One region of the Metabacillus sp. KH_069 genome, then DNA from elsewhere that is predicted to be linked to it. Evidence: riboswitches for the same ligand, from Rfam matches in the RefSeq annotation. Region 1 holds a riboswitch; each other region holds the start of a gene.
What was found. Region 1 has a riboswitch for S-adenosylmethionine ahead of mtnW (2,3-diketo-5-methylthiopentyl-1-phosphate enolase). Riboswitches for the same ligand answer to the same signal wherever they lie in the genome.
Positions count from the first base shown of each region.

Region 1 (7,837 bases):
AATTTTACAAGCGGGAATACGGTGTGACACTGAATGCTGAAAAAGAAGTCGCGATTTTGTTCGGCGGGAAAGCAGGACTTGTTGAAATTCCGCAATGTTTACTCAATCCTGATGATTTAGTTCTCGTACCGGATCCAGGCTATCCTGACTATTGGTCCGGGGTAGAGCTTGCCCGCGCGAGGATGGAATTTATGCCGCTTGTAAAAGAAAATCAGTTTTTGCCGGATTACGGTGAGATTACTGAAGAAGCGAAGAAAGAAGCAAAGCTTATGTTTTTGAATTACCCCAACAATCCTACAGGTGCAGTTGCCACAAAAGAATTCTTTGAAGAAACCGTTGCGTTTGCAAAAGAAAATGAAATTTGCGTTGTCCATGATTTTGCTTATGGCGCCATAGGATTTGACGGAAAAAAACCAGTCAGCTTTTTGGAAATAGAAGAGGCAAAAGAGACTGGGATTGAAATCTATACTCTCTCAAAGACTTATAATATGGCAGGCTGGCGGATTGGCTTTGCGATTGGAAATGAAAGTGTGATTGAGGCGATTAACCTCTTGCAGGATCACATGTTTGTCAGTGTTTTCAGTGCTGTTCAAGAGGCGGCAGCAGTTGCCCTGCTTGAGTCGCAGGCCTGTGTGGATGAACTGGTGGAGCGGTACGAGAGCAGACGCCATGCATTCATCACTGCTCTGAACGAAATCGGCTGGAAGGTTGAAGCGCCTCCTGGGTCGTTTTTTGCCTGGCTTCCTGTCCCGGAAGGCTTTACTTCAGAATCCTTTGCCGAATATCTTCTCGAGCACGCCCATGTCTGCGTTGCACCTGGTGTCGGTTTCGGGAAATTCGGAGAAGGCTATGTAAGGGCAGGGCTTTTGACCTCAGAAGAAAGACTGAGAGAAGCCGCCCAGCGGATAAAATCTCTGAATTTATTTTGAAATGATGTTGACAGTCTTTTGAAAAACTGTCATAATCCAAATTAAATTCAGGTTATTCAATTATTCAGATATTCAGAAGATAAAATAAATAAGCCATTCTTATCAAGAGCAGGTGGAGGGACTAGCCCGATGAAGCCCGGCAACCGACTTAAACCAAGGTTTAAGCACGGTGCTAAATCTTGCAGCATTCGCTGATAGATAAGGATCTTAGCCATGTCAGATAAGGTCTCTTTTCGATTAGCGGAAAGAGGCCTTTTTTATATGTTTAAGGAATTATAAGATTTGCGCATAGATGACAAGCGGAGTCGCCCAGCTCCTCGGCCAGAACGGATCCGTCTGTAAAGGCAAAAAGCGCCTTTACAGACGGATCCTTATCTGCCATGCCTGAGCTAAACGGGCACTTGCGCTTTTCTAATATTGTTATGGAAGGCGGTACAAACATGAGCGGTATTACAGCAACCTATCTTATCCATGATGAGAAAAATTTAGAAAAAAAAGCAGAGGGGATTGCCCTTGGCTTAACCATTGGTTCATGGACGGATCTTCCGAAACTGACGCAGAAACAATTGCAGCAGCACAAAGGGAAGGTAGTATCCATTGAAGAGTTTGACGCAGATGATAAGGTCTCCGCTTTTTTAGACAAACGCGTTAAAAAAGGCATCGTCAACATTTTTTATCCAGGGGTGAATTTCAGCCATGATTTGCCGGCGATTCTTGCGACCGTGTTCGGAAAGCTTTCCCTGGACGGCGAAGTGAAGCTGCTGGATCTGGATTTTTCAGATGATCTTCTTGCGGAGTTTCAAGGTCCTAAATTCGGAATCAGCGGCATCCGTGAAAAACTGGGCGTGTATGACAGACCTTTATTAATGAGTATCTTTAAAGGCGTCATCGGAAGGGATCTCTCATTTTTAAAGAATCAGCTTAAAGATCAGGTGCTTGGCGGGGTCGATATGGTAAAAGATGATGAGATTCTGTTTGAAAATCCGCTGACACCATTTGAACAGCGCATCTCTGCCGGAAAAGAAGTGCTGAACGAGGTTTATGAGCAGACAGGTCATAAGGCGATGTACGCGGTTCATTTATCAGGCAAAACTTATGATTTGAAAGAAAAAGCCAAGCGTGCGGCAGAGCTTGGAGCAGATGCGCTGCTGTTTAATGTGTTTGCTTACGGTCTTGATGTGCTGCAAAGCCTGGCTGAGGACAAAGACATCGGCATTCCATTGATGGCTCATCCAGCTGTCAGCGGTGCATTGGCATCATCATCCCTATATGGAATCTCGCATTCTCTTTTACTTGGAAAATTGCTGAGATACAGCGGGGCAGATTTTTCTTTGTTCCCTTCACCGTACGGCAGTGTTGCGCTTGAACGGGAAGCAGCCCTCTCTATCGGGGCAGCCTGTAAGGAAAATGTGCGTCTGAAGGAAACATTCCCTGTCCCATCAGCTGGCATTCATCCGGGACTCGTCCCTGTTTTGATCCAGGACTTCGGGTTAGACAGTGTCATCAATGCCGGCGGAGGCGTTCATGGCCATCCAAATGGCGCTGCTGCAGGAGGAAAAGCTTTCCGTGCAGCAATCGATGCTTCTTTACAAGGCATCTCCCTGACTGAAAAAGCACAGGAAAATGCCGATTTGAGAATCGCACTCGATCTTTGGGGGCAGGTGGAGGTGAGCAAATGAGCAAGCCGATCATCATCTGTGATTTTGACGGAACCATCACAAATAATGACAACATTATTGCCATCATGAAAAAGTTTGCTCCGCCTGAGTGGGACGGTTTGAAGGATGATGTGCTGAGTCAGCGGATTTCTGTCCGCGAAGGAGTGGGTAAGATGTTTCAGCTGATTCCATCCGAGCTGAAATACGATATGATTCAATACTTGCTGTTTACCGCGCAGCTTCGGGATGGTTTCCGTGCATTTGTTCAATTTACGGAGGAGGAAGAAATTCCTCTCTATATTGTAAGCGGAGGCATTGATTTCTTTGTCCATCCCTTGTTAAATGGCCTTGTAGACCGCAGCCGTGTTTACTGCAATGAAGGTGATTTCAGCGGTGAGACAATTGAAATCTTATGGCCAAACACATGCGACGCGCAGTGCAGCAATGACTGCGGCTGCTGCAAGCCGAGTCTGATCAGGAAGCTTGCAGATCCAGGTCAGGAAGTCATTGTCATCGGTGATTCTGTTACAGACTTAGAGGCTTCAAAGCTTGCAGACTTTGTTTTTGCAAGAGATTTTCTTCTTGAAAAATGCAAGTCCCTGGACCTTCCGCATCAGGAATTCGCTACGTTTTTTGATGTCATAGATGGACTTAAGGAAAAGCAGGAGGCGGTATCATGAGTATATTAAATCAGCGATGGAGCGAGCTGGCTGCTGTAAAACGCGAGCTTGCAGAGCGGGACTGGTTTCCCGGAACAAGCGGCAACCTGGCGATTAAAGTGAACACAGAGCCTCTCTCGTTTTTAGTTACTTCAAGCGGCAAGGATAAGCGAATCGAGACAGACGAGGATTTCCTGCTGGTCGATGGAGACGGGGCAGCTCTTGAAGAAACAAAGCTTAGGCCCTCTGCAGAAACCCTTCTTCATGTGGAAATTTATACTCGTACAAACGCAGGCTGCAGCCTCCACGTCCATACGGTTGACAACAATGTCATCTCAGAGCTCTACGGCGATGAGGGCGGTGTTGCGTTTAAAGGGCAGGAAATCATCAAAGCCTTTGGACTTTGGGAAGAAGATGCAGAGTGGCTTATTCCCATTATTGAAAACGCGGCTCATATTCCGGCGCTCGCTGCTGACTTTGGCCAGTATGTTAAGGGAGATTCTGGTGCTGTATTGATCCGCAATCATGGCATCACGGTGTGGGGCAAAGATGCTTTCGAAGCGAAGAAAATCCTGGAAGCATGCGAATTTTTATTTTCCTATCATTTAAAAGTACTCTCTTTAAAACAAGCTAAATCGCTCTCTCATTAAGAGCTTAACAATAGGAGGAATCAGAATGGCAACGATACGATTACAGGAAACAAATGAAAGAATCTCTGATCAAAAGGAAGTAGCAGCCTTTCTTGTGTCTCAGGAAGTTATTTATGAGCACTGGGATATCGAGAAGCTTCCAGAAGCTTTAAGAGAAAATTACAGTTTGTCAGATGAGCAAAAAGAGGAAATTCTGCAAGTATTCAAGGATGAAATTGCGGATATTTCAGAGCGCCGCGGCTACAAGGCTCAGGATGTCATCTCTCTGTCTGACAGCACCCCAAACCTTGATCAGCTTTTGCAAAACTTTCAGCAGGAGCATCATCACACTGATGACGAAGTGCGCTTCATCGTCAGCGGCCACGGCATTTTCATCATTCAGGGCAAAGACGGCTCGTTCTTCGATGTAGAATTGAACCCGGGCGACCTGATCTCCGTACCGCCGAACATCCGTCATTATTTCACTCTTCAGGAGGACCGTAAAGTTGTCGCCGTGCGCATCTTTGTTACATCTGAAGGCTGGGTGCCGATTTACGAAAAAGAAGAACAGCAGGCTTAAGTTGAAATCCTCTTCACCGGATGGTGGAGGGGGTTTTTTTATTCAGCTGCTGCATGACTGAAAAATCAGCAAGAACGTTAAAATACCGAAATAATTTTAATTTTCTTTACTCTCTGATGATTATATGGTAAATTTTCAACAATAAATATGCCTTAAAGGGAGGATTGCAAAGATGAAGATTCGCTACAATTTCGTGAAAAAAGAGGATGTCAGGTACTGTAAGGCAGAAAGCACTGTAAAGGAAGCTTATGAATTGCTGAAGGAGTCAGGGTATCGCAGCATACCGGTGCTTAAAGAGAATGGCACAGCTTTTGCCGGATTAATCTATAAGGTGGATCTTCTTGATCATTATGTAGAAAAGCAGGGCAAGGACGAGGATTCGATCGAGTCTCTGATTCAGGATCATGATGCGTTTATTTATGAAGAGGATTCTTTCTTTAAGACATTCCTTTCAATCAGACGCCTTCCATTTTTAGCGGTGCTGAATGAGAAAGAAGAATTTTCTGGCATTATTACGCATGGCAACGTCATGGATGTTCTCGAGGATTCATTTGGCATGAAGACAGGCGGATATATTCTGACAGTCGGCACGAAAGAGCATAAAGGAGCCATCAAGGAGCTAGTTTCAACCATTAAAGATGTAAACATAGAAGGCTTGCTTACGCTCGACAACGGGGATACATATTTAAGAAGAATCATCATCAATCTTTCTCATGACGTTTCAGAAAAAAAGCTGAACAAAATCATCAAGAAGCTGGAAGATAAAGATTTCCGGGTAACTTCTGTAGATGATGTGAATTTAGGTGAAAAAGTGCTGACGAAGCAGTAAGATTATTTTTAAATAATAAATTGTGAAAAGCAGACCGAAAATATTGGTCTGTTTTTATTTTTGGCTCATTTCATAAATATTGTTGTTATTAGACTAAACTAAAGGTTAAAAACCGTAAGTGGATTGTGGCGGATAATTTTGACTCCTTAGGAAAAAGAGCATAATGGAAGACCCCACAGGCAACGCCTAGGAGGCTCCCATGCTCCCCGCGGAAAGAAACGAACAACATTTATCATGAAAAAAACAATCTATGCGAAAACAGCCTTATATTTTTATAAAAACAAGAAAAAGTATGTTTTTCGTGGTTTTATATCTTTTTAAATCGGGTAAAACGGAGTATCTTATCTATTTTTAACAAAATTGTCATAATGTTAGGCGTGAATATTGTCGATTATTGCTAATCTATTTACAAGTTTAGAAGTATCTGTAATACTTTATAAATATATTTATTCCCAATATAGATACTTAAGAGATGAGGCGGAGGGAAGAAAATGACAATTGAAATGAGCAAGTCTCAATTATTGGCGAGTATTGACTCTAAACGCAAGGAAATGATCGATACAGCAAGAACAGGCGGGTACACGTGTGAAAGCGCCGTTCAGTGCAGTCAGGAATTGGACATGCTCCTAAATAAATATCAGCAAATTCTTTTTGAAGAAGAAAACAGAACAAATCCATCTTTCCTTCAATTTATTGAGTCTATGAAGAAATGGACAGCAAGGGACGGCTTAACGATATAAAAACCTAATACTCATGAGGAGTATTAGGTTTTTTTTTGCCTTTAGACATTTATTTATAAAGTCTCAATCATCACAATCATAAAGAGAATACCCAAAATAAATGAATAGGTCGCATTCCTCTCGTTGCCGTCTCCGTGGCTTTCAGGAATGAGCTCTTTATATATGATGAACAGCATGGCTCCCGCTGCAAAAGACAGACCATAAGGCACGAGGTTTTCTACAAATGAAGTCAAATAGTAACCAAGCAGGGAAGTGACAATTTCGACAGCCCCTGTCATTGTCGCTATGAGCAGGGCTTTGAATTTGCCGATATTCTGGTTTATTAGAAACAGAGCAACCAAAAACCCTTCTGGAGCATTTTGAAGCCCGATGGCGAAAGCTATTAAATTTCCGGTTTCGCTTTGATCAGATGCGTAGCTTACCCCGACTGATAACCCTTCAGGCAGATTATGCAAGGTGATGGCAGCGATGATAAGCAGGGCTTTCTGGTCAAATTCAATCCCGTATTTTGAATGTTCAAGGTCGATGTGGGGGATTTTCTTTTCAAGTGTTGTCAGGACAAGCACGCCCAGAAAAAGACCCGCACAAACCTGAAAAACGCCTCCCTGGTTCAGTGCTTCAGGAAGCAGGCTCATCATAGATGCAGCCATCATGATCCCGGCTGTAAAAGCGAGCAGGATATCTCTCCATCTGTGCGTAATGGTTTTTTGAAGAAACAGAATGGGGATGGCGCCAAATCCTGTTGCCAGAGCTGACAACGTACTTCCGATTAAAACCTCAGTCATGGTTGAACTCCTTTTCCTGCATGTATGTATTAGCCATATTATAGCCGAAAAAAAACAAAAAAAGATAGCAAAAGGATTCATTCTTGTTTTTTCGCCATATGAGGCCATTATTTTTAGCAAAAAGATGGATTCCTGTTAAAAATGAAAAAGATTTAGAAGGAAATGCTGCGGCTTGTCGGTTGATGTCGAAAGGTGAACACTTCTCATCCTTTACGATTTTTGAAATTTCTGATAAGTTTAAGACAAAGGAAATTCATCACGTACAGCAGGGGGAATAGGGATGCACTATCGAAGGCTAGGCAGGTCGGGGTTAAAGGTAAGTGAAATCAGTCTTGGAAGCTGGCTGACATTCGGAAAAACAGTTGATGAGAAGTCAGCGGCAGAAATTATTCATAAGGCATATGAAGCAGGAATTAATTTTTTCGACAGCGCCAATGTGTATGAGCGCGGAAAAGCAGAGGTTGTTATGTCGCGGGCACTTAAATCGTTTCCGAGGGATTCATATGTTCTGACGACAAAGGCATTCTGGCCAATGGGTGACGGTCCGAACGATAAGGGGTTATCAAGAAAGCATATTATGGAACAGGTTCATGCAAGCTTAAAGCGGATGGACCTCGAATATGTCGATATTTTTTACTGTCACAGATATGATCAGGAAACACCGCTTGATGAAACATTGAGGGCCATTGACGACCTTATCCGCCAGGGAAAGATTCTGTATGCAGGAGTTAGCGAATGGACAGCTGCGCAAATACAGGAAGCTATGAGTGTGTCTGACCGCTATCTGCTTGACCGGATTGTCGTCAATCAGCCGCAGTACAATATGTTTCACCGGGATATTGAGGAAGAAATCATTCCAATGTGCGAAAACGCAGGAGTTTCACAAGTCGTGTGGTCACCGCTTGCCCAAGGGATTTTAACTGGTAAGTATAAAGAAGGTTTAATCCCTAAAGGAAGCCGTGCATCCGGTGAAAACGTAAATTCATGGATGAAAAAAATCCTGAATGATATGGTGAACCGAAAAGTGG
Region 1 covers NZ_CM174460.1:1,551,652-1,559,488, forward strand. The annotation lists gene AC3ISE_RS07645 (pyridoxal phosphate-dependent aminotransferase) at 1-929, shown strand, start outside; SAM riboswitch class I at 1,026-1,134, shown strand; gene mtnW (2,3-diketo-5-methylthiopentyl-1-phosphate enolase) at 1,370-2,608, shown strand; gene AC3ISE_RS07655 (2-hydroxy-3-keto-5-methylthiopentenyl-1-phosphate phosphatase) at 2,605-3,267, shown strand; gene AC3ISE_RS07660 (methylthioribulose 1-phosphate dehydratase) at 3,264-3,896, shown strand; gene AC3ISE_RS07665 (1,2-dihydroxy-3-keto-5-methylthiopentene dioxygenase) at 3,922-4,455, shown strand; gene cbpA (cyclic di-AMP binding protein CbpA) at 4,628-5,284, shown strand; gene AC3ISE_RS07675 (Spo0E family sporulation regulatory protein-aspartic acid phosphatase) at 5,776-6,024, shown strand; gene AC3ISE_RS07680 (ZIP family metal transporter) at 6,078-6,809, opposite strand; gene AC3ISE_RS07685 (hypothetical protein) at 6,893-7,087, shown strand; gene AC3ISE_RS07690 (aldo/keto reductase family protein) at 7,090-7,837, shown strand, end outside.

Region 2 (7,837 bases), 600 kb from region 1:
AATGACAGAGACTTTTCAAACCGTTCACCACCGGTCAATCATCACACAGCAGCAGCTTGTTGATTACTTAACGGAAGCTGTTGAAGTGAGGGACCTTCCTGGTATGGCGGATATTGATTCTTCTCTTTTATGGTTCTGCAAAGAAATTAAGAAAGATTTTGTTGTAGGCCTCTCAGGAGAATGTGCAGATGAAATATTCGGGGGATATCCGTGGTTCCACCGCCCGCAGGATTTATCCGAAGATGCATTTCCATGGATGAGATCAACGGATGCAAGGATGAATCTGCTTCGGACAGATTGGCAAAGCAAACTGAACTTAAAAGAATACGTAAAAACAAGATGTCAGGAAACATTGAAGGAGACACCTCTTCTTGATGGAGAGTCTGAAACAGAATCTAAGCGCAGACAGCTGTTTTATCTCAATATTCTTTGGTTTATGACGACCTTGCTCGACCGGAAAGACCGCATGAGCATGGGAGCAAGTCTCGAGGTCCGCGTTCCGTTTGCTGATCATCGTCTTGTTGAATATGTGTGGAACATTCCGTGGGATATGAAAATGCATGGAGACAGGGAAAAAGGCATTCTCCGCAAAGCATTAGAAGGCGTGCTTCCAGATGAAGTGCTTTACCGCAAAAAAAGCCCGTATCCCAAAACACATAATCCTCATTACACAAAAGCTGTTAAAACGTGGCTTCAGTCGTTAACTCAAAATAAGGACTCAGCCCTTCACGTCTTCTTTGATAAAAAAGCGCTGAACGATATTATTGAATCAGAAGGCAATGCATTCCAAGTACCATGGTACGGACAGCTGATGACAGGTCCGCAGCTGCTCGCCCATCTGGCACAAATTCACGTATGGTTTGAAAAGTACAGAATTGATATTTATGAATCTTAAAAGCCGGCTATGCCGGTTTTTTTGCATAGAAAAACGCCGTCAAATTGTCTCCTTTTGATCTTCCTATTTATGTTAAAATTGGATTTGAGGTGACAGGTGTGATTTATAAAAAAATTGGAATTGCTGCAGCGGCATCCATTGGTGTCAATTTTCTTATCTATTTAACTGCGCTTATCACAGGGTTTATAACAGGAGATTTCACCTCTGGACCAAGTCTGGAGGACATTGCTTTCTTACTGTTTTATATTAGTTCATTTATCTTCGCTATTGGTACTCCTGTCAGTATTCTTGCCTATTACATTGTCCGAAATAAGGGCGAAAGCAGAAGAGCATTGAATTTTTCCATTCATATGCTGTCATCATCAGCTGCAGGCCTGATATTTTTTCGCGAAATATATCCGCTGGTTATGATAACTGTTCTCTCGGGCTTTCTGTTTTTTCTTGGGGATGAATGTTTTTTGTACAGGAAGGGTCTGAAAAGGGGAAGGTTCAGAGTCTGGGAGGCCGCAGCTGCTGCAGGTATTATTGCCTGTGCGGCAGCTCCGATTTATCTCATTTCCGCTAATGACAGCCCGGAGGCGGTGGAAACAGTCGATCTCAGTAAGCCGCCGGTAATTTCGGTTGAATGGAATGAGACAACACTTAGCCGCATTAAACCTGAATACTGCGAATTTAAAAGAAAAGACTGTACCAAAGATAAAGAGCCATATTACATAAACGACTTAAAAGGTGAGACTATCGACATTTATTACGCAAACACGTTCAGGCTGAGTGCGTCTAACAGAATAGAAGATCCTGAATATGAAATTTATTATCTTGACGGAGAACAGGTCAAACAGCTTGAATCTGTCAACGGGACATTTGTCATTCCGGATGGCCTTAAAGATCAGGTGATCAAAGGGAATGCAATCTGGGAAAACGAAATTTTGCAGTTTGAGGCTGCAGTCAAAATGATTGACGCAAGTCCGGCGAATTGAGCCGGTCTTTTTTTTATGGCTTCAGGATGTTTCGTCTTTCGCCATATTTTAAAATCAATTGATCTGAAAAGCTATTGAGTTCGTTTTCTTTTGGGAAAGATATTTACTACTTAGAACACCATATTAATTGTGTTTTAATAAATCGAGTTGTATAATGTTTGTATAAGTATTGTATAGTATTTAGGAGGAGTAAAACATGGCTAAAAAAATCATAGTCATCGGTGCAGGACCTGGCGGCTTGGCAGCTGCCATGAACTTGGCCAGTCAGGGGTACCAAGTAGACGTTTATGAAAAACAGCCATATGTGGGAGGACGCAACGCCTCTATTGAAATGGACGGATTCACATTTGATATGGGGCCAACCTTTCTGAGCATGATTCATATTGCCGAAGAGATTTTTGCGTCAGCAGGCAGAAACCTTCATGATTATATGGACATGATTGAACTAGAAGAAATGTACGAATTGATCTTTGACGATCGATCTTTAAAAATGACGGGAAATTCAGATGAAATGGTCAAGAGATTAGAAGAGTTTTCACCAGGAGACGGGAAGGGCTACTTCAAATTCATGAATGATACACGGAAAAAAATGGCTGCCCTGACACCGATTCTTCAAAGCAAGATGGACCGTTTTCACCACTATATGAGCTGGAAGGTCATTAAGGCGCTTCCACAGCTTACGGTTACGAAATCTTTATACGATGTACTCTCCAATTATTTTCAGGATGAAAGAGTCAAATACGCGTTTACCTTTCAGTCGAAGTACCTTGGCATGTCGCCGTGGGACTGCCCGGGAGCCTTTTCAATTCTATCCTTCATGGAGCATGAATACGGAATATTCCATCCAAGAGGCGGAGTCAATCAGCTGTCAAAAGCGATGGGAAAGGTGCTTGAAGAATACGGCGGGAGGCTTCATCTCGGCAAAGGAGTCAAAAAACTATGGGTCGAGAAAAAGGATGTAAAAGGAATAATTTTAGAGGACGGAACGAAAGTCCATGCAGACGAAGTCGTCATTAATGGTGATTTTGCCCACGTAATGTCAAATTTAGTGGACCCAGGCATTTTGAGGAAATTCTCCAAAGAGAAACTGGAAAAGAAAAAATATTCCTGCTCGACTTTCATGATCTATCTTGGACTTGATAAGAAATATGATCTTCCTCACCATTCCATTATTTTTTCAGAAGACTATAAGAATAATGTGGAAGAAATTACAAAAACGCTGAAGATGTCAGGGGATCCTTCCATCTACATTCAAAATGCCAGCGTGACAGATGACACACTCGCACCTGAAGGCAAGTCTGCCCTTTACATACTTGCCCCGGTTCCTAATAATTTCAGCGGAATTGACTGGGAAAAACATCAGAATTCGTTCAGAGATTTGGTGTTTGAAACGATTGAGAAAAAGACGCAATTTAAAAACTTGAGAGCTCATATTGAAACGGAAAAAATCATAACTCCGAAAAATTGGGAGGAAGACATTCTCGTATACAAAGGTGCAACGTTTAATTTAGGACATCAGCTGACGCAAATGATGGTTCTCAGACCGCACAACAAGTTTGAAGAGCTGAATCATTGCTGGCTGGTGGGGGGAGGGACGCATCCCGGCAGCGGGCTTCCCACCATATTGGAATCAGCACGGATCACAACCAATGCCCTCATGAAGGAAACAAGTCATCCTGTACCTTTAAAATCTGAAAAGAAATTGGGGAATGCACTATGAAAATAGCGATTGCGGGCGGCGGGATCGGCGGTCTGATATCAGCGCTGATGCTCAGGAAACACGGATATGATGTCACAATCTTTGAAAAAAGGAACAAGCTTGGCGGCAGGTTGGCTTTTGTAGAGGAACAAGGATACAGGATTGATGAAGGACCGACGATTGTCCTTTTGCCTGAAATGCTGACAGAGATTCTGCAAGAGGCAGGGGTATCAAGTGATCAGTACGAATTAATCAATATTAACCCATTGTATAAACTGCAGTTTAAAGATGGTGTGTCTTATACAAAATATAATTCTATAGAACGCCAGCTCCAGGAAATAAGCGAAAATTTTCCCGGAAATGAAGACGGGTTCCGAACGTTTATGAAAGATATGGAGATTCGGTTTCAGCTTGGAAAGTCAAAATTTCTTGAGAAGTCATTTCACGACAAGCGCACGTTCTGGACGCGGCATAACCTGCAGACACTTATGCAGCTGAAGGCTTATAAATCTGTGAATAACTCACTCAAAGCTTATTTTCAGGATGAAAAGATCAGGCAGGCATACTCTCTGCAGACGCTGTATATAGGCGGCAATCCTCTTGATTCTCCCGCTCTGTACTCACTCATCTCATTCAGCGAGCATCAGCATGGAATCTATTATTTAAAAGGCGGTTATGCAAGTCTTGTCACCGTTTTAGAAAAAGAACTTTTAAAACATGGTGTAGAAGTTGTAAAGAACGCGAATGTTGAAAGAGTTTTATCAGACGGCGAAAAAGCAGAGGGACTGATTGTTAACGGCAATGTGATAAAAGCAGATTCCTTTGTTTTAAATGGAGATTTTCCAGGAGCATCCAAGCTGATTTCACAAGAATCGATGCCGCCCCGAACCTATACGCCGTCATCAAGCTGCGTCATGCTTTATTTCGGCTTAAACAAAGTATACAAGGATGCACTTGTTCATCAATTTTTTATGGGTTCAGATTTTAATCAGCATATGAAAGAAATTTTTGTTACTAAAGAAGTTCCTACAGATCCGTCCTTTTATGCTTTTCATCCTTCTGTAATCGATTCTTCGCTTGCGCCTGAGGAGCATGGGGTGCTCTATGCATTAATTCCTGTGCCTTCCGGAAGCAGAATCAATTGGAAGGAGCAAAATGGCTTTATCGAGAAAATGATCGATCAGCTTGAGGAGCGGGGATTCCCTGGACTCAGAGAATCCATTCAGTGGATGAAGGTCCGTACACCTGAAGATAAAGAGATGGAAGGTCTTTTTCAGGGAGGCAGCTTCGGCATTGCGCCTTCCTTATTCCAATCAGGCGTCTTCAGACCTCAGGTAAAGCCTTCGAAGCTGTCAAATGTATATGCAGCGGGAGCATCCATTCATCCGGGAGGCGGGATACCGATTGTGATGCAGGGTGCGAAATTGATGGTATCAGCCATCTTGTCAGATCATAAGAACAAAGAGAGTGAAGGAGTGAGTTTGAGTGGTTGATTTAAACCTTGCCTATAAACAATGTGAAGAAGTCATTCAGCATCATTCTAAAACTTTCTATAAAGCTTTTTCTCTCCTTCCTTCTAAAAAGAGGAAAGCTGTCTGGGCAGTATACGCTTTTTGCAGAATCGTAGATGATATCGTTGACGAAGGGGAGAATCCGAAAGAAGAGCTCAGACAATTTCAGACGGAGTTTGAGGACTTTCTAAAAGGCAGTTTTTCTCATGAAAACTTTATGTGGGTTGCCCTTCACGACACCTTCCGGCAGTATGAAATGGATGTTCCGGCCTTTTGGGATATGATAAAAGGACAGGGTATGGATCTTGTGAAAATCCGCTATGAGACTATGGAGGAAGTGCTGAATTATTCCTATCATGTTGCAAGTACAGTCGGTCTGATGCTTCTGCCCATTCTGGCACCTAAAAAGAAGACGGTTCTTAGAGAGGGAGCCATTGCACTTGGACTTGGGATGCAGCTGACAAATATTTTGCGTGATATCGGTGAGGATCTCGAACGTGACCGGATTTATGTCCCTAAAGACATTATGCGAAAACATCAGCTGACAGAGCGGGATCTTCAGCAGCAGAACGTTACTCCAGAATTCATCAGAGTATGGGAGCATCTTGCCGCTGAAGCGGAGAAACAGTATGACACGGCGATGCTGACGATGAATGAGTATCCTCTTCATGCCCGAGCACCTGTAAAAGCTGCCGGACACTTTTACAGAGCTATACTCAATAAAATCCGTTTGAATGACTACGATGTGTTCGGTGAGCGGAACTTTGTTTCGAATGAAGAAAAACATGCTATACTGTCGCAGATCTGATTCTGAATTGGCTCTGCGGCAGCCAGAATTTATGAGGCTGGTGAGGTTTACGCGGGCAGCAGTATAAACTTGGTCGGGTATAAAAGGTAAAGTGCAGTAAAAGCTGTTTAGCAGCACAAACTTGGTCAGGTATAAAGTGTAAAGTGCAGTAAAAGCAGTTTAGCAGCATAAACTTGGTCAGGTATAAAGGATAAAGTGTAGTAAAAGCAGTTTAGCAGCATTAACTTGGTCAAGTAGCAAAGGTAAAGTGCAGTAAAAGCAGCTGACCTGACCTGATAGCTGAACCACCGTCTTCATCGGGACGGTGCTTTTTGTCGGTTTTTAATCTCACTATTTTGATTATTCTAAAATAGTGATTGACAGATTGGAATATACAGGATAAAATTACGTTATTCAAATTTAATAGCTTGCTTATCAAGAGAGACTGAGGGAACAGGCCCTGCGAAGTCCGGCAACCTCCTTAAATGGAACGGTGCTAAATCCTGCAGAATGATTGTTCATTCTGGAAGATAAGTCGTCATACATACGATTCCTCTTTCTGAATGAAAGGGGAATTTTTTTGTGTGGAAAAATAGGAGGAGAAAGAATGAAAAAATTAGTTTTAGCTCTTATTGTACTTGTTATGGGAGTCTTATCTGCTTGCGGTGCAGAAGGAGCAGATGGAGAAAAGAAGAGTATTAAGATTGGAGCTTCAGCAGGTCCTTACACAGATATGGTTGAGCTGGCTATAAAACCGGGACTTGAGGAAAAAGGCTACGAAGTTGAGGTTGTTCAATTCAATGATTACATTCAGCCAAATCAGGCGCTCGGCAATGATGAGCTTGATGCTAATCTGTTTCAGCATAAAATCTATATGGAAACCTTCGCAAAACAAAGCAAATTGGATTTATCCGAAGTGATTACTGTGCCTACTGCACCTATGGGAATTTATTCTGACAAAATCAAATCCCTCAGTGAAGTGAAGGAGGGCGCGACTGTGGCGATTCCAAATGATCCAACCAACGCAGCGCGCGCTCTCCAGATTTTGAAAGATGGAGGATTAGTCGAGCTGAATGAAGATGTGAGTCCGATCCAAGTATCTGAAAAAGATGTGATCAAAAATCCTAAAAAACTAACATTCGTTCCTGTAGAAGCTGCCCAATTGCCAAGAGCAGTGGAGGATACAGATTTGTCTGCAGTACCGGGGAATTTTGCTTTAGCTGCGAAAATGAATCTTGCAGACGCAGTTAAGCTTGAGGATATGAATGATGTGCACCGCAATCGTGTCGTGATGAATACGAAAGATGCAGATTCAGAGATTGCTGAAGATATTAAGGAAGTTGTTCAATCTGAAGGGTTTGAAAAAGCGATTGATAAAGATTTTGCAGGTTTTGGAAAGCCTGAATGGATGGAACAGAAGCAATAGAGAGAAAGGAGCTACCCGCAGTACTACCACTTTTGACGATACAAAGCTAAAAAGTGGCATCATTCCCAGAAGTGCCGCCATTTTTAACGATTCAAAGCTTAAAAAGTGGCGTCATTCCCAGTAGTGCTGCCATTTTTATCGATACAAAGCTTAACAAGTGGCATCATTCCCAGTAGTGCTGCCGTTTTTATCGATACAAAGCTTAAAAAGTGGCGTCATTCCCAGTAGTGCTGCCATTTTTAACGATTCAAAGCTTAAAAAGTGGCGTCATTCCCAGTAGTGCCGCCATTTTTAACGATTCAAAGCTTAAAAAGTGGCCTCATTCCCAGTAGCGCTGCCATTTTTAACGATTCAAGGCTTAAAAAGTGGCGTCATTCCCAGTAGTGCTGCCATTTTTATCGATACAAAGCTTAAAAAATGGCATCATTCCGAGTAGTGCTGCCATTTTTAACGATTCAAAGCTTAAAAAGTGGCGTCATTCTCTTTAATACTGAAACTTTTGATGGGGCAATGTCCCAAAAGAAGGGGCTGTCCAATAAGTC
Region 2 covers NZ_CM174460.1:947,194-955,030, forward strand. The annotation lists gene asnB (asparagine synthase (glutamine-hydrolyzing)) at 1-895, shown strand, start outside; gene AC3ISE_RS04795 (hypothetical protein) at 994-1,872, shown strand; gene AC3ISE_RS04800 (phytoene desaturase family protein) at 2,069-3,592, shown strand; gene AC3ISE_RS04805 (phytoene desaturase family protein) at 3,589-5,064, shown strand; gene AC3ISE_RS04810 (phytoene/squalene synthase family protein) at 5,057-5,890, shown strand; SAM riboswitch class I at 6,299-6,406, shown strand; gene AC3ISE_RS04815 (MetQ/NlpA family ABC transporter substrate-binding protein) at 6,477-7,295, shown strand.
Region 2: another riboswitch for S-adenosylmethionine. It lies ahead of AC3ISE_RS04815 (MetQ/NlpA family ABC transporter substrate-binding protein); the one in region 1 lies ahead of mtnW (2,3-diketo-5-methylthiopentyl-1-phosphate enolase).

Region 3 (7,837 bases), 1.6 Mb from region 1:
CATCAGGATTCATATCTTCTTTCAGCTGTTTAAAGACCGTATCATCGACAATTGCTGTCGGCATTCCCCCGGATGTGAAATACCAGGATACTGGAGAATCTTTTTCCATACCCAAGTAAGTTTGCGGGATTTTTGTTGTTTTTCCAAGAAGAGTAACGGTTCCGCTCTCATCAAGCGGCATGAATTTTTGCAGCAGGTCGCTGTACCCTGTGAAAATCGTTTCGTCCTTAGATAGTTCTTTTCCTGCCGCTTTTTCACTGATGACAGGAAGAGTCATCTTGCTCGGGTCATAATTCAGTCCTTCTAGTTTGGCGCTGAATATGTCGCTGATATCCACTTCAGCCATGACAATATCAGTGGAGTCCGCCTCGTACGCTATCCCAGCAGAATCCAAAGCTTTTTCAAATTGTGCAGCATCTTTGCTTTCAGTAAAGGAAAAGTCAGCAGGCACTTGATTCTGAGCGGTTTTTTCAGCTGAGTAATAAGAGATGTAGCTCAAGGACAGCAACCCGATTGCAAGTGCTGAGACCGTCGTAATGATTGTCAGCAGCAGGGCATTTGATTTCATCCGGAACATGATGGAGGAAAGAGACAGAACCTCTCCAACCTTCAAATAGCCGTCTTTTTTCTTTCTGATGAGGTGGAAAATAAAGCTCACGGACCCTTTGTAAAAAAGATAGGTACCAAGGATAACAGAACCGAGAATAAATAGCATGGCGCCATATAGGGCCATCATGGATTTAAAGTCTCCGCCAAAAAGCTTAGAGGAAACATAATACCCGGCCGCAATCATAATGATTCCAAGGATGCCAATGGCCATTTCGAAAAAGGACATCTTTTTTACTTTCTCTTCTGCTGATGAGAGCACTCTGAACAGCGAGAGAATGCTCTGTCTTTTAATAAACAGATAGTTCATCAGCATGATAAGAAGGTATATGACGATGAAGACAATCAGTGTCTGCACGAAAGCCTGGGCGGAAAAGTGGAGTTTAGCTACATCATCCACCCCGGTAATTTTGAATAAAATCATCATCACTAATTTTGAAGCCGCAAAACCTGCGAAAATACCAAGAACAAGAGATCCAAAGTACAGCAGGAAGTTTTCTGCCGTTAAAAGGCGGAAAATCTTATGCTTTGTCATTCCGATCAGCTGAAACAGTCCAATCTCTTTGCTGCGGCGTTTAATGAAAATGTTATTGGCGTAGAGCAAAAAAATTGTGACAATAGCAATCAGCAGGACAGATGCAGCCCGGATGGCGGCCCCTCCTTTGATGGAACCTTTTACCGCGTCCATAGAAGGGTCATACTGCAGCGTGACAAATGCGAAATAAAGCGCCACGCTGAAAATGAGAGCAAAAATATAGAGATAGTAATTCTTTATATTCTTTTTCAGGTTTTTGATAATCAGCTGATTAACGTTCATCCTGAACACCGCCCAGAACGCCTTGCGTTTTCATGATGTCTTTGAAGAATGCCTGCCTTGTCTGGCCGCCTTTGTTTAACTGAGTATAGATCTGACCGTCTTTTATAAAGATGACTCTGCTGCAGTAGCTTGCAGCAGCAGGGTCATGCGTAACCATGACAATGGTTGCTTTTCGTTTTTCATTAAGCTCGGTCAATTTATTCAGCAAGTCAGCAGCCGATTTAGAATCGAGTGCGCCTGTTGGTTCATCGGCAAAAATAATGCTTGGTTCGTGAATAAAGGCCCGTGCTGCAGAAGTACGCTGCTTCTGGCCGCCGGAAATTTCGTTCGGATACTTGTCTTTTAGCTCGCTGATGCCGAGTTCATTTGCCAATGCCTGAAATTTTTGGTCCGCTTCTTTCTTGGGAACATTAGAAATGGAGAGCGGCAGCAGAATATTTTCTTTCACTGTCAGTGTGTCCAGAAGGTTATAATCCTGAAAAATAAAGCCGAGATGATGCTTTCTGAATTCAGCAAGCTCCTTTTCCTTCATGCCCGTCATTTCTTTCTTTTCAATTTGAATGGTCCCGCCGCTTACTTTATCAATCGAAGACAGGACGTTCAGCAGCGTTGTTTTGCCTGAACCGGATGCACCCATGATGCTGACAAATTCGCCTTCTTGTATCGAAAGGTCAATCCCTTTAAGGACTTCCTGTTTATTAAACTTATTTCCGTAGCTTTTATGGAGCTTTGATGCTTCTAATATCGCCATACTCGCTTCCTCCTCTTCATTCATTACCTTTATTATAAAAAGGAGAAAGGTCCTTTTCCTTTTATTGTGCGAACAAAATAGAAAAGCATGTGACATTCTTGTCACACGCTAATGACGGCCGCAAAATCATTCCTTTTAGGAAAAGTTAACGCAAATGCTGTTTCTGCATTGACGATTGACTGTGCGTGAATATCGATCAGAAGGGGAGTGGCTGCTTTTTTAGCGAGATACAGCCCCATCCCTGTAGCAGCGTGATCTTGATGGTTGACGGTCGATGTGAAGCCTTTATCGAATATGCGCGGCAGGTCCTTTTGATCAATGCCCCGGCCGAAATCTTTCACCTCAAGCCTTGTTTGATCATCCTGACTCCAGCTTTTTATAGAAATGTCAGAGGCTTCGCTGTATTTCACTGCATTCGTTAAGATCTGTCTAATAATAAATGCCAGCCATTTCGCATCACTAAGGACTTCCTTTTGATCAAGCTGAATGTCAAATCCAATCCCTTTTTGAATACACCATGACTGCAGCGTCTTAATCTCATTAAAAACCACCGTTTCCAAGTCGACTGTTTCAATATACAAATCGTTTTCTATAAACGGAATCCGTTTTTGATGCAGCTGCTGATCAAGCAGAAGGTGAATCCGCAGCCATTCATACGTCAATTGCGTTTTCATTGCATCGTCTTCCATGCGTTCGATCATTAAATGCATGGCAGTTAGCGGGGTCTTCACTTCATGAATCCACGATAACAGTTCATCTTTTTCTTGTTCAAGCGAAATTCTGCTGTGCATAGCATCTTTTTTCAGCATCTCTGCCTGTTCGATGAGCGTTTTTTCGACCAACTGTTCAAATGGACTTTCCGGTACTGGAATGCTTGATAAATCAAGGTTGTTTTCCCGATCCTCCAGGCTTTTATAAAAAGCGGTTTCTTTATTGTACCGAACCGTTAAGAAAACAAAGAATGAGATCATGGAAAGGAAGACAATATACAAAACAGGCTCAAATGGAATGGCTGAATCGATGAAAGAGACAAAGAGAATCAGGACATGAATAAAAATGAAAAAGAAAATCCAGCTGCGGCGCTCTTTTAAGAAACAGCGGATCATAGCATTTCCTCTTCTGACGCAAGATAGCCCTGTCCTACTTTTGTCTCAATAAAACGGCCTAATTCAATCTCCTCGAGCCGCTTTCGCAGGCGGTTGACATTTACTGTTAACGTATTGTCGCTTATGAAGCGTTTATCATCCCACAGGCTGTTCATGAGTTTGTCTCTGCTGACAATTTTGTTTTTTTGTTCAATTAACAGTTTGAGGATGAACATTTCATTCTTTGTCAGTTCAACGGAGCCTGCTTCATTCGTAACCGTATTTCGTTCATAATCAACCGCAGCATTGCACCATGTTTTCAGACTTACTTGTTCAGTATTGTAGTTATAAACACGACGGAGAATGGCCTGAATTTTCGCGATCAGCACATCAAAGTGGAAAGGCTTTTGGACAAAATCATCGGCCCCAAGCTGCATGGACATGACCATATCAGTCGGATGATCCCGCGAGGACAGAAAGATGATCGGCACATTTGAATGGGCACGGATCATTCGGCACCAATGAAAACCGTCAAACTTCGGCAGCTGAATATCAATGATGACCAAATCAGGTTTAACTTCTGAAAATTCCTGCATCACTTTATTAAAATCAGTGATTCCATAAACATCATATGACCATTGATTTAATCTTTCTTTCATTTCATTAAACAGGGTTAAATCATCTTCAATTAAAAGGAGTTTGAACAAAAATGTCACCACACTATAAGGTTTCTTTTACAATTATTGTATAGTAAAACAGATTTGTGTGCTATAGATCACATTGCACGGAATATTCATACTAATCTTGACATTGTTTCAATAGATTGCTATTGTAATAAAAAAATAATTTCTTATCCAGAGAGGTGGAGGGACTGGCCCTTTGAAACCTCAGCAGCAGGTCTATGATGACACTGTGCTAATTCCAGCGGGTGAATGAACCTGATAGATAAGCATACCTTTATTTGTCAGCAGCGCACTCTTTTTAAAGAGTGCGTTTTTCATTTTTTTGGATTTGAAAAAAAGGAGAGTAGAAATGGAAGGTCAGCAGCAATTTCAGAGGAAAATGCAATCTCGTCATTTAGTCATGTTATCGCTTGGAGGTGTCATTGGAACAGGTTTATTTTTAAGTACAGGTTATACGATTCAGCAGGCTGGACCGTTTGGCACCATCCTGTCGTATTTAGTTGGGGCGCTGGTCGTTTATCTCGTTATGCTTTGTTTAGGGGAATTATCAGTACATATGCCGGAGACTGGTGCATTTCACAGCTATGCCGCTAAATATATTGGTCCAGGAACAGGGTACACAGTAGCCTGGCTGTATTGGCTTACTTGGACGGTTGCGTTAGGTTCAGAATTCACGGCAGCTGGGCTGCTGATGCAAAGGTGGTTTCCGTCCATTAACGTCTGGATTTGGAGCGCGGTATTTGCCTTGATGATCTTTTTATTAAATGCTGTGACGGTTAAGTTTTTTGCGGAGTCTGAGTTTTGGTTTGCATCGATTAAAGTCGTTGCCATAGTGATTTTTATTCTTTTAGGAGGAGCCGCAATTGTTGGCTTTATTCCGCTGACGGACTCGAGTTCTGCTCCATTCTTTACGAATCTTACAAGTGAAGGGTTATTTCCGAATGGTGCATTTGCCGTGATCATGACGATGCTTGCTGTGAACTTTGCTTATTCGGGAACAGAATTAATAGGGGTCGCAGCCGGAGAAACGGCAGAGCCTGAAAAAACAATACCCATCGCGATTCGAACAACATTATGGAGATTGATCCTCTTTTTTGTAGGAACGATTGTTGTATTATCGGCGCTGCTGCCTGCATCGGATTCAGGGGTTTTAAAGAGCCCCTTTGTTGCTGTTCTTGAACGAATTGGTCTTCCATTTGCAGCAGATATCATGAATTTCGTTATCTTAACGGCAATTTTGTCTGCAGCAAACTCAGGTCTATATGCTGCTTCCAGAATGCTCTGGTCTCTTTCAAATAAGAAAACCATATCACCTATTTTTGCTAGAGTGACAAAACAAGGTGTACCTATATATGCTGTGATATTCAGCATGCTGGGCGGTACTTTGGCTTTATTCTCAAGCATCATTGCGCCAGATACAGTGTATATCATCCTTGTCTCCATTTCAGGTTTAGCTGTGGTTGTCGTCTGGATGAGTATTAGTGCGTCACAGTTTTTCTTTCGCAGACAATATATCAAAGAAGGTCATTCAGTAAAGGATCTGGTTTACCGGACGCCTTTCTATCCCCTGGTGCCGATCGCATCTTTTGTGCTGTGTCTCGCATCATTAGTTGGAATCGCATTTGACCCTGCACAGCGAATTGCACTTTATTGCGGCATTCCATTTATTTTGATTTGTTATGGAAGCTATTATTTAACTCAGTATGTAAAGGAAAGAGGAGAAGGATATGCAGCAGAAAATCAATCCAATTGACGCTATTTTACATGACCATTCCATTATGATTCTTGATGGAGCACTTGCTACAGAGCTTGAGCAGCATGGCTGTGATTTGGACGATCCCCTTTGGTCAGCCCGAATATTGCTTGAAAACCCGGAATTGATTTATCAGGTTCATTCAGACTATTTCCGTGCGGGAGCGGATTGTGCAATAACGGCAAGCTACCAGGCAACAATTGATGGGTTCTTGAAGCGGGGAATCGAAGAAATAGAAGCCTTGCAATTAATGAAGAAAACGGTGCTGCTTGCCAAAAAAGCAAGAGATGATTTTTGGAAGGAAGAAATGGGAGCTGTTAGACCAAAACCATTGGTTGCGGCATCAATTGGTCCTTATGGCGCCTATCTTGCAGATGGTTCGGAGTATACAGGCAACTATGGTGTTACGGATGCAACATTAGAAGAATTTCATCGTCCAAGAATATCAGCTTTGATTGAAGCAGGTGCTGATTTACTGGCATTTGAAACAATTCCTTCCCTTCAGGAAGCAAACGTATTAAGTTCTTTATTGAAGGAATTTCCCAATACATATGCATGGCTGTCCTTTTCCTTGAAAAATGAGAAAGCGATTAGTGATGGCACCCTCCTCGAGGTGTGTGCAAATACCTTCGGGTGCAACGGACAAATTGCTGCAATTGGCATCAACTGTGCACCACTGGAATTGGTGAATGAAGCCATAAAAGTGATCAGCAGCCAGACAAAAAAACCGGTTATTGTATACCCTAATTCTGGAGAAGCGTATAATCCGGAAACTAAAACATGGCATGGGCAAAAATCTTGCCTTGAACTGGATCAACAGTCAGAAGAATGGTACAAATCAGGGGCCCGCTTAATTGGGGGATGCTGCCGGACAGCACCTCGCCATATTGAGAAGATTTCAAAAAAATGGCGGGCTGGTCAATCTGAAGTTTAATAAATAGAACAGAGAAGAGGCTGGGACAAATGGTTTTCAGCCAAAGAAAAATCCGAACTATTATGTGAAATTCCAACTTGAATTTCGTTTTAGTTCGGATTTTTTTCTTTGGCTCTTTTCATAAATATTGTTGCTGAAGTACTAAATGTTAGAAACCTTAAGTGGATTGCAGCGGAAGGAACTTGACTCCTGCGGGATATAGAGCAAAATGGGAGACCCCACAGGCAACGCCGAGGAGGCTCCCATGCTCCCCGCGGAAAGCAAGTTCCTGGAGCGGAAAGGAACGGACATTATTTATCTTGAAAAACAACAATTTATGGCGAAAATAGCTCTTTCTTTTAATGGTTTTCGCACTATTCAATGTTCGGCTTTCATTCAGGAGATGATCGTTACGTCCCAGTCTCTTTTTCTCACTGCTCTCATGCTGATGCAGAAGCATTAACTTTTGCCCACGCAGTCCTTTCACTCTTCCCGTGCAGGAAGTAATAAAGAAGAGAACTGGCTAGAACTACAAAGCCCAAAATCACATACAGCGTGCTGTAGCCTGTCACCGGAATGACAAAACCAAGCAGATATGGTCCAAATCCTAAACCAGCGTCAAGAAAGATAAAGAATGTCGAAGTGGCGAGCCCCATCCGGTGAGGCGGCGTTAATTTTACGGCAATCGCCTGTGTCGTTGATTGCATGTTTCCAAATCCAAGACCGATCAGTACACCGGACAGCAAGAAAATGAAGCTGGTGCTTGCTGTGCTGAGAAGGAACATACCTGCTCCAAACAAGAGGAAGGCAGGGTACATAATGAAGTTTGCTCCTTTTTTGTCCATTAAACGGCCGGTGAAGGGGCGTGATACCAAAACAGCTGCCGCATAGACGATGAAAAAGAAGCTTGCTGTGCTGACAAGATGAATGTCCATTGCGTAGAAATTAATAAAAGATAGGACACTTGAATAACAAAACGCCACCGCAAGGGTGATAAATGCAATCGGCAAAGCTCTTGGCTCTACAAAATTTGAAAGTTTGAATCCTCGTACTTCTGCCTTTTTTGCTGAACCATCAAGCGGGGGCACATACAGGAAAAAGGCAATGATTAAACTGCCGGCGCCTAATGCAACGCAGAAAGTAAAGATCGTATGAAAGCTTGCGTTCTGGCTCAAGTACAGTCCGATGAATGGTCCAATGGCTGTTGCAAGAGTTGCACTCATGCTGTA
Region 3 covers NZ_CM174460.1:4,371,277-4,379,113, reverse strand. The annotation lists gene AC3ISE_RS21935 (FtsX-like permease family protein) at 1-1,423, opposite strand, end outside; gene AC3ISE_RS21930 (ABC transporter ATP-binding protein) at 1,413-2,174, opposite strand; gene AC3ISE_RS21925 (sensor histidine kinase) at 2,276-3,280, opposite strand; gene AC3ISE_RS21920 (response regulator transcription factor) at 3,277-3,966, opposite strand; SAM riboswitch class I at 4,107-4,211, shown strand; gene mmuP (S-methylmethionine permease) at 4,292-5,695, shown strand; gene mmuM (homocysteine S-methyltransferase) at 5,670-6,629, shown strand; gene AC3ISE_RS21905 (MFS transporter) at 7,049-7,837, opposite strand, start outside.
Region 3: another riboswitch for S-adenosylmethionine. It lies ahead of mmuP (S-methylmethionine permease); the one in region 1 lies ahead of mtnW (2,3-diketo-5-methylthiopentyl-1-phosphate enolase).

Region 4 (7,837 bases), 340 kb from region 1:
ATATTTTTCTGTATCCAGGACAATCTCAGGGTTCGCAGGCTCTTCATAAGGTGCGCTGATTCCTGTAAAATGTTTGATTTCTTCATTTCTCGCTTTTTTATAAAGTCCTTTAGGATCGCGTTTTTCGCATTCTTCTATCGAACATTTAATATAAACCTCGAGGAATTCATCCTTTTCAACCAATTCTCTAACAAGGTCGCGGTCAGCACGGTAAGGAGAGATAAAAGCGGTTAAGACGATCTGGCCGCTTTCAACAAACAGTTTTGAAACTTCTCCAATCCGTCTGATATTTTCCTTGCGGTCGGTCTCATTAAAGCCAAGATCCTGATTCAGGCCATGGCGAACATTATCCCCATCAAGAACAAACGCCTGAGCGCCACGGTCAAATAAAGTCCGTGCAAAAGCGTTCGCAACAGAAGATTTGCCGGAAGCTGACAACCCTGTAAACCAGAGTATAAAACTCTGGTGCTTATTTTTATCTCTTCTCTCTTGTTTTGAAATAGAGGATTCGTGCCATACAATATTGCTGCTCATCGCTGTTTCTCCCTTCTTATGAAACGACTTCTTTTTTAAGTCCGTTTATTAAAACCTCAATGACTTCAGGACGGCTGAACGTGCTTGGCGGAACTTCACCATTTCTCAGCATTTGCCTTACCTTTGTTCCTGATAGAATGATATGATCCGAGCTGTCATGAGGACATGTTTTCGTTGTTGCCATTCCCTCGCATTTGCTGCAGTAGAAGCTGTGATCGAATTTCAGAGGCTTGATTCCAAGCTCCTGTTCCTCAAACTGATCAAAAATTTTCTGGGCATCATAAGTTCCGTAGTAATCACCTACACCGGCGTGGTCTCTTCCTACAATAAAATGAGTGCAGCCGTAATTTTTACGGACAATGGCATGGAAAATGGCTTCTCTTGGTCCGGCATATCTCATCGCTGCAGGGAAGACGCCAAGCTCAACCCGTTCTTCCGGATAGTAGTTTCTTAGAAGAACCTCGTAGCTCTCCATTCTGATTTCGGCTGAAATGTCATCTGATTTTGTTTCCCCTACAAGCGGATTTAAAAATAATCCATCTACTGTTTCAAGGGCTGATTTTTGGATATATTCATGAGCTCTGTGAACCGGGTTTCTAGTTTGGAATCCAACGACCGTCTTCCAGCCTTTGCTTTTGAAAATTTCACGAGTTTCAATTGGATCGAACGTGTATTGCTTAAACGGCTTTACAGGTCGTTTAAGCAGTGTAATTTTGCCGCCTACATAGACATCTTCCCGTTCATGCATTTTTTTTACGCCCGGATGCGCAAGGTCTGCCGTTCCATAAACGTTTATGGCTTCAATCGCTTTGTCGGGTTCATAAACATCCTCAACCTGTATCAGGCCATATACCTCTCCTTTGTAAAGAAGTCTTGCTTTTTCTCCGACTATTAATCTCTCAGCCGTTTCCTTGGAAACAGGCAATGTAATCGGGATGCTCCAGACAGTGCCTGAGGCCAGTCTCATCTCATTTACGACCTGCTCATAATCTTTCTGAGAAAGAAATCCTTCAAGCGGGCTGTATGCTCCAATTCCGATTAATTCCAAATCACTTAATGCCATTGCATCAATTTCAATTTCTGCGTGAATCTCCTGATATTTTTCCTCTGGGTTATATGCTTGTATTAGCAAACCTCCGTGCGGCTGTAAACTCATTATTATAATTCCTCCTAAACATACCATTTTAATTGGTTTTAACGTTAAATGCCCCCGCCTTCTTCATGCACAGCCCGCTTTTCCTCTTTGATGGCCTTCATCAAACTGAGGGCTCCTAAGGTTGCAAGCATGACACTGACAAGAACGGTGATTGAGTAAAGATCACTTTCTAAAAATAATTTAACTAAGAAATAAGAAATGGCCAGTGAAAACAGAGGTGAAACAATCCATATGCGGACAATTTTCTTCACGATGTGGTTATGAAGAATTTCGCTTCCGTTTTTCGCCATTCCAAGACCGATAATCGCTGATGAAGTGACCTGTGTGAGCGGAACCGGCAATCCGAAAATGGAACTGATAATGACGAGACCGGCACCAGTTCCTGAGATTAATATCCCTTCAGGCTTTGAATATCTGGTAATCTTCTTGCCGTTGGTCTCCAGTACTTTTTTTCCGAGGAAAATGGCTCCGATTGCTACAAATGCCCCTCCGATCCAGGTTCCTTTTGAAACGGAGATCAAACCTGCTCCAACTAGAGGACCAACTGCATTCGCGACATTATTCATCCCCGCAGAGAAGGCTTCAAGAAATCCTGCAAGAATCAAAATGCCGGTAAGCCACGGACGATCATGCAAAAATCCCTTATTTTGCAGCCTATAGAGCCCTTTGCCGAATATCCAGGCTAAACCGAAAGCAGCAACAGGAACGATCACCCAAAACATCATAATGACCAGCAGCGAATTAACAAACAGCACTTGATACGCAATCCCGACTCCTACTACCGCCCCAACCGTAACTTCACTGGTAGAAAGCGGAATGCCGAGCAAATTTGCAAAAAACAGGGAGCTTGTCGCAGATAGAATGATAATCAGCACGATTTTTACATTAATAATTTCCTGAGGTATGATGCCTCCGCTGATTGTCTTAACAACTTCTCCGCCTCCGAGCACCGCTCCGGCAAAGACCCCGGCTGCACAAATGAAAAGGGCATGCCTTGCTTTTGGGACTGCACCTGACCCATAAGCAACACCCATCGAGGCAGCAGCACCGCTTGCCCCTATATTCATTGCAAAAAAGAGACTGATCGCAAGAGCCGCTATTTCAAGCACGGGACCTGCTCCTTATCCATGTAATCCGCATTCTGTTTTACCCTGTCCGCTCCATCTTCCGGAACGCAAATCATCGGCATTAAACGCAGGTGCGGTGCAGTGAGAGCAGCCAATGCTCGGGTAGCCCCTGTCATGCAGAGGGTTATAAGGCAAATCATTTTTGTGCACGTACCGCCATACATCTTTCCATGTCCAGTGAATCAGCGGACAAATTTTCACCGACTGAAATTTATCATCCCGGTTAATAAATTGAACATGTTTCCTTGTTTCTGACTGCTCTCTGCGCAGTCCCGAGATCCATGCTTCAGATTCAGATAACGTCTCGTTCAGAGGCTGAAGCTTTCTGATTTGGCAGCATTTATTCGGGTTGGTTTCCCAAAGTTTATCTCCATGTTCCGCTGCCTGTTCCTCTAATGTGAGTTCCGGCTTCTTCATCACGATATTCAGCTTCGGATATTTTTCCCGCACCCGGTCGATTGTTTCATATGTTTCTTTAAAATGAACGTCCGTATCCAGAAAAACAATAGTTGCATCCGGCTCTACTTTCGAAATTAAATCAACAAGCACAATCCCTTCTATTCCAAAGCTGCAGGCATAAACAATCTCTTTGCCGTAATGACTGTAGCTCCACTTTAAAACGTTTAATGCGCCTTTATAAGTGTCATCAACTTCAAACTCAGCCGCTGGCTCCTGCCAGTTTTCATACGTAAGCATGTGAATTCTTCCCCTCTATCAGCCAGGTCCCGTTAAAAAAAGACACTTTAACAGAATGACGGAACCCGTTCAATGTTAAAATGCCTCCAGTTTATCTAGTCAGCACATTATTTTATTCTTACTTTTTCGTTCTTCTCAAGCTGAATCACTTTGCCGTCCTGAACAATCAATGTGACAGAACCATAATTCATCGTTTTCAGCATTTCCCTTAATCTTTCGAAGACGAGTTCAAGCTGTTCTTCCTTTCCCACTGCAGTCCCCCATTTCATTTCTTATCCGCTCTTTTTTTCTGAGAAATGCACCGCAATCTGAGAATGTAAAAAAGCCTTCCAACTTGAAAGACTGTTCAGGTAATGTACCTTATCTTTCAAAATGGGTTTACATTTTGCTGGATTTAGCACCTTGCCAAACGCAGGTTGCCGGGCTTCACAGGGCCAGATCCCTTCGCCTCTCTGGATAAGTTTATTATATTTTTCTAAATTTTATCACAATTAGCCGCCGTGTCAACCCTAGTTTTTCGATCGGAATTAATTTTTTTTATTTTTCAGCGAAATTTAGTTCTAAAATTGAGAATCGTGAATAAAGTTTATGGTCAAAAAATTACTATCGTAGAGGTGAAACAAATTCTCATTCCATTCATTATGACCCTATTCGCTTTCGTTATAGGCGGATTTTCATTAGCTTATGCCATTGTATCTCTTGATGATCATCTTATTTTCCAAAAAATCAAAAGTGAACAATCCGGACTTTTTTGGATATTTGGCTGGCTCGGCCATGCGAGCTTCTCGTTTTGCAAAAGGTTTGATAAAAAAGCATGGCAGATAAAAATGTTCCGAACTGGTTATCTGCTTCTAAGCCTTGTTTCGATTCTAGTTTCGATTTTGATTTGGATATAAAAAAGAGACTGGGACGTAACGATTATCTCCTGAAACTAAAGCCGAACATTGAATAGTGCGAAAATTATTAAAAGAAAGGGCTATTTTCGCATAAATTGTTGTTTCTAATGTTAAATATAGTCCGTTCCTTGCAGCGAGAGGAACTTGCTTTCCGCGGGGAGCATGAGAGCCTCTCGGTGTTGCCTGTGGGGTCTCCCATTTTGCTCTATATCCCGCAGGAGTCAAGTTCCTTCCGCTGCTATCCTCCTAAGGTTTCTAACATTTAGTACTGCAGCAACAATAGAAAAAAATCCGAACTAAAACGAAATTCAAGTTGGAATTTCACATAATAGTTCGGATTATTCTTTGCCTGAAAACCTTTTGTCCCAGCCTCTTTTTGCCTATTTAAACAGTCATCCATGCTTCATTTGCCGGGTTTTCACGCCATTTTTTCAGCTTTTCCAGATCTTCTTTTTCAATGGATCCTTTATTCAAAGCTACATCAATCAATGAAGAATAATCGGTAAGAGATACAGTATGAATGCCTGCTTCTGCAAGCATTTCTGCGCCTTTTTGCAATTCATATGTGAAGATGGAGACCACTCCAATTACTTCACATCCTGCCTCTCGCAGAGCCTGAACAGCCGTAATAACGCTTCCTCCTGTTGAGATTAAATCCTCAACGACTACGACTTTTTGACCTTCGTGCACTTTCCCTTCGATTTGATTGCCTTTTCCATGGCCCTTCGGCTTGCTTCTCACATAGCACATAGGCAGATTAAGAAGATCACTAACCCATGCAGCATGAGGAATACCGGCTGTTGCGGTTCCTGCAATCATTTCAGCCTGGGGATACTCTTCCCTGATTAGCTTAGTTAATCCCTCTGCAATGTCTTTTCTGACTTCAGGATAGGATAACGTTAAACGATTGTCGCAATAAATTGGAGATTTGAGGCCGCTTGACCATGTAAATGGCTCATTTGGACTTAAAAAGACGGCTTCAATTTTTAACAGCTGCTCAGCAATTTGATGTTTCATACAGGCAGACCCTCCCATGCGTTTTTCATTTGTAAGTATGCTTTCAGCGGATCATCCGCTTTTGTGATGCTTCTGCCGACAACAATGGCAGTTGATCCAAGCTCTCTCGCCTTATAAGGAGTCGCCACTCTCACTTGATCATTCATTGAGTCTTCCGCCATGCGGATTCCAGGCGTAATGGTTTTGAAAGAACGGTCCAAATGCTGATAGATATCAGGTACTTCAAGCGAAGAACAGACAATCCCATCGAGTCCGCTCTCATCTGCCAATTTGGCATAGTGCAGGACGGTTTCGTTCAGCCCTTTTTCGATAAGCAGTTCATGTTTAAGCATGGACTCTGATGTGCTTGTTAATTGAGTTACAGCAATACAGTCAGGTCTTTTTGCCCCTGCCCGCGTTCCTGATTCCAGACCTTCTATCGCAGCCTGCATCATCGCGCTTCCGCCTGCAGCATGAACATTGACAAGATCCACTTCAAGCTTTGCAAGTCCTTTCATAGCCTGTTTGACGGTCTGCGGAATATCATGGAGCTTCAAATCAAGAAAAATGTCATGTCCGTCTGATTTAAGCTGATGGATTATCGCGGGGCCTTCCTGATAAAACAGCTCCATTCCCACTTTTACATAAAGCTTTTGATCAGGCAGCTTTTTTAAAAATCCGTCCACTTCTTTTCCGTCCGGAAAATCAAGCGCGATAATTAGCGGTCTCCCGTTCATTTTTCCAGCTCCTTCCGATGCATTCTGAAATATGTTCAAATCCATATTCTTTTAATGTCTGAGGCAATTGTTCGATGATTTCTGGACATACAAACGGATTGACGAAGTTTGCTGTTCCGACAGCGACTGCACTTGCACCTGCATACATAAATTCAAGGACATCTTCAGCTGTCTGCACGCCTCCCATGCCGATAATCGGTATGGAAACAGCCTGGCTTACTTCATACACCATTCTGATCGCGACAGGCTTGATGGCAGGGCCTGATAATCCCCCGGAGCGGTTGGCGAGAATTGGTTTTGCCGTTCTCATGTTGAGCCTCATCCCAAGCAGCGTATTAATCATCGTTAAACCATCTGCACCTGCGTTTTCAATGGCTTTGGCGATTTCAACAATGTTGCTTACATTTGGAGAAAGCTTCACATAGACAGGCACCTCTGATACTTCTTTTACTGCCTTTGTCAAAGATGCGGCAATCTCAGGGTTCGTTCCGAAAGCAATTCCCCCCGTTTTTACATTCGGGCAAGAGATATTCAGTTCAATTGCGTGAACATTTTCTGCTCTGCTGATTTCTCTTGCTACTTCAACATAATCCTCCTGTGCGGAGCCCGCTACATTCGCAATAATCGGCACATCATAAGACTCGAGCCAGGGAAGCTCTTGTTCAAGGACTCCCGTGAGGCCTGGATTTTGAAGGCCAATGGCATTCAGCATGCCTGCCTCTGTTTCCGCCACTCTTGGCGTCGGGTTGCCAAAGCGTGCTTCTGCCGTGGCAGCTTTAATCATAATCGCACCAAGACTGCTCAAATCGTACAGGTTTGCAAATTCTTTACCGAAGCCAAAGCAGCCTGAGGCCGGCATAACCGGATTTTTCAGGGATAAACCGGGCAATTCGATGTTCAGCATGATAAAAGCACCTCCCCGGCTTTAAATACTGGACCGTCGCTGCACACTTTTTTATAAGAAGTGCCAGCAGGATCATCAGCTGTATGACATACACAGGCGAAGCATGCGCCAATTCCGCAGCCCATCCTTTCTTCTAGTGACAGAAAGACACGCTTGTCAGGAAAAAGTCTTTCTATGTTTGCAAGCATCGGAGTGGGTCCGCAGGAAAACAAAGCATCAAAAGCGAGATCATATTCTTTAATCAAATCTGTGACGTATCCCTGCATTCCATAAGTGCCGTCTACAGTCGTTACATAAGTATCTCCAAGCTTTTGAAACTCTTTTTCATAGAAAACGTGCTCTTTTGACTGAAAGCCCAGAACATGCTTAACCGTAACCCCTCTTTTTATCAGGCGTCTTGACAGTTCATATAAAGGAGGCACGCCGATCCCGCCTCCGACAAGAAGGGCTGTATCGCCTTTTTCCATCTGTTCAGGATCAAATCCATTGCCGAGCGGTCCAAGTACATCAACAAGCTCGCCATTCTTTCTTGCAGAAAGGAGCTTCGTGCCTGCTCCCTCTGCTCTATATATCATGGTAAATTCCTGATTCTCTTTGTCTATTTTCGCTATGCTGATCGGTCTTCTTAATAACGGTGAGGCCGTCTCTGAAACTTTTACATGTACAAACTGCCCTGGCTGATTCATGTGATCGACTAAACTGCCTTTTAATGTGATTTCATAAATGCCTGCTGCCAATTCCCTCTGATCTGCAATCGTCATCCATTCTTTTTGTATCAAGCGTATGTCACC
Region 4 covers NZ_CM174460.1:1,888,230-1,896,066, reverse strand. The annotation lists gene cysC (adenylyl-sulfate kinase) at 1-534, opposite strand, end outside; gene sat (sulfate adenylyltransferase) at 551-1,690, opposite strand; gene cysP (sulfate permease) at 1,735-2,757, opposite strand; gene AC3ISE_RS09350 (phosphoadenylyl-sulfate reductase) at 2,812-3,513, opposite strand; gene AC3ISE_RS09345 (YezD family protein) at 3,621-3,764, opposite strand; SAM riboswitch class I at 3,871-3,976, opposite strand; gene pyrE (orotate phosphoribosyltransferase) at 4,794-5,426, opposite strand; gene pyrF (orotidine-5'-phosphate decarboxylase) at 5,423-6,142, opposite strand; gene AC3ISE_RS09330 (dihydroorotate dehydrogenase) at 6,111-7,046, opposite strand; gene AC3ISE_RS09325 (dihydroorotate dehydrogenase electron transfer subunit) at 7,040-7,825, opposite strand; gene carB (carbamoyl-phosphate synthase large subunit) at 7,822-7,837, opposite strand, start outside.
Region 4: another riboswitch for S-adenosylmethionine. It lies ahead of AC3ISE_RS09345 (YezD family protein); the one in region 1 lies ahead of mtnW (2,3-diketo-5-methylthiopentyl-1-phosphate enolase).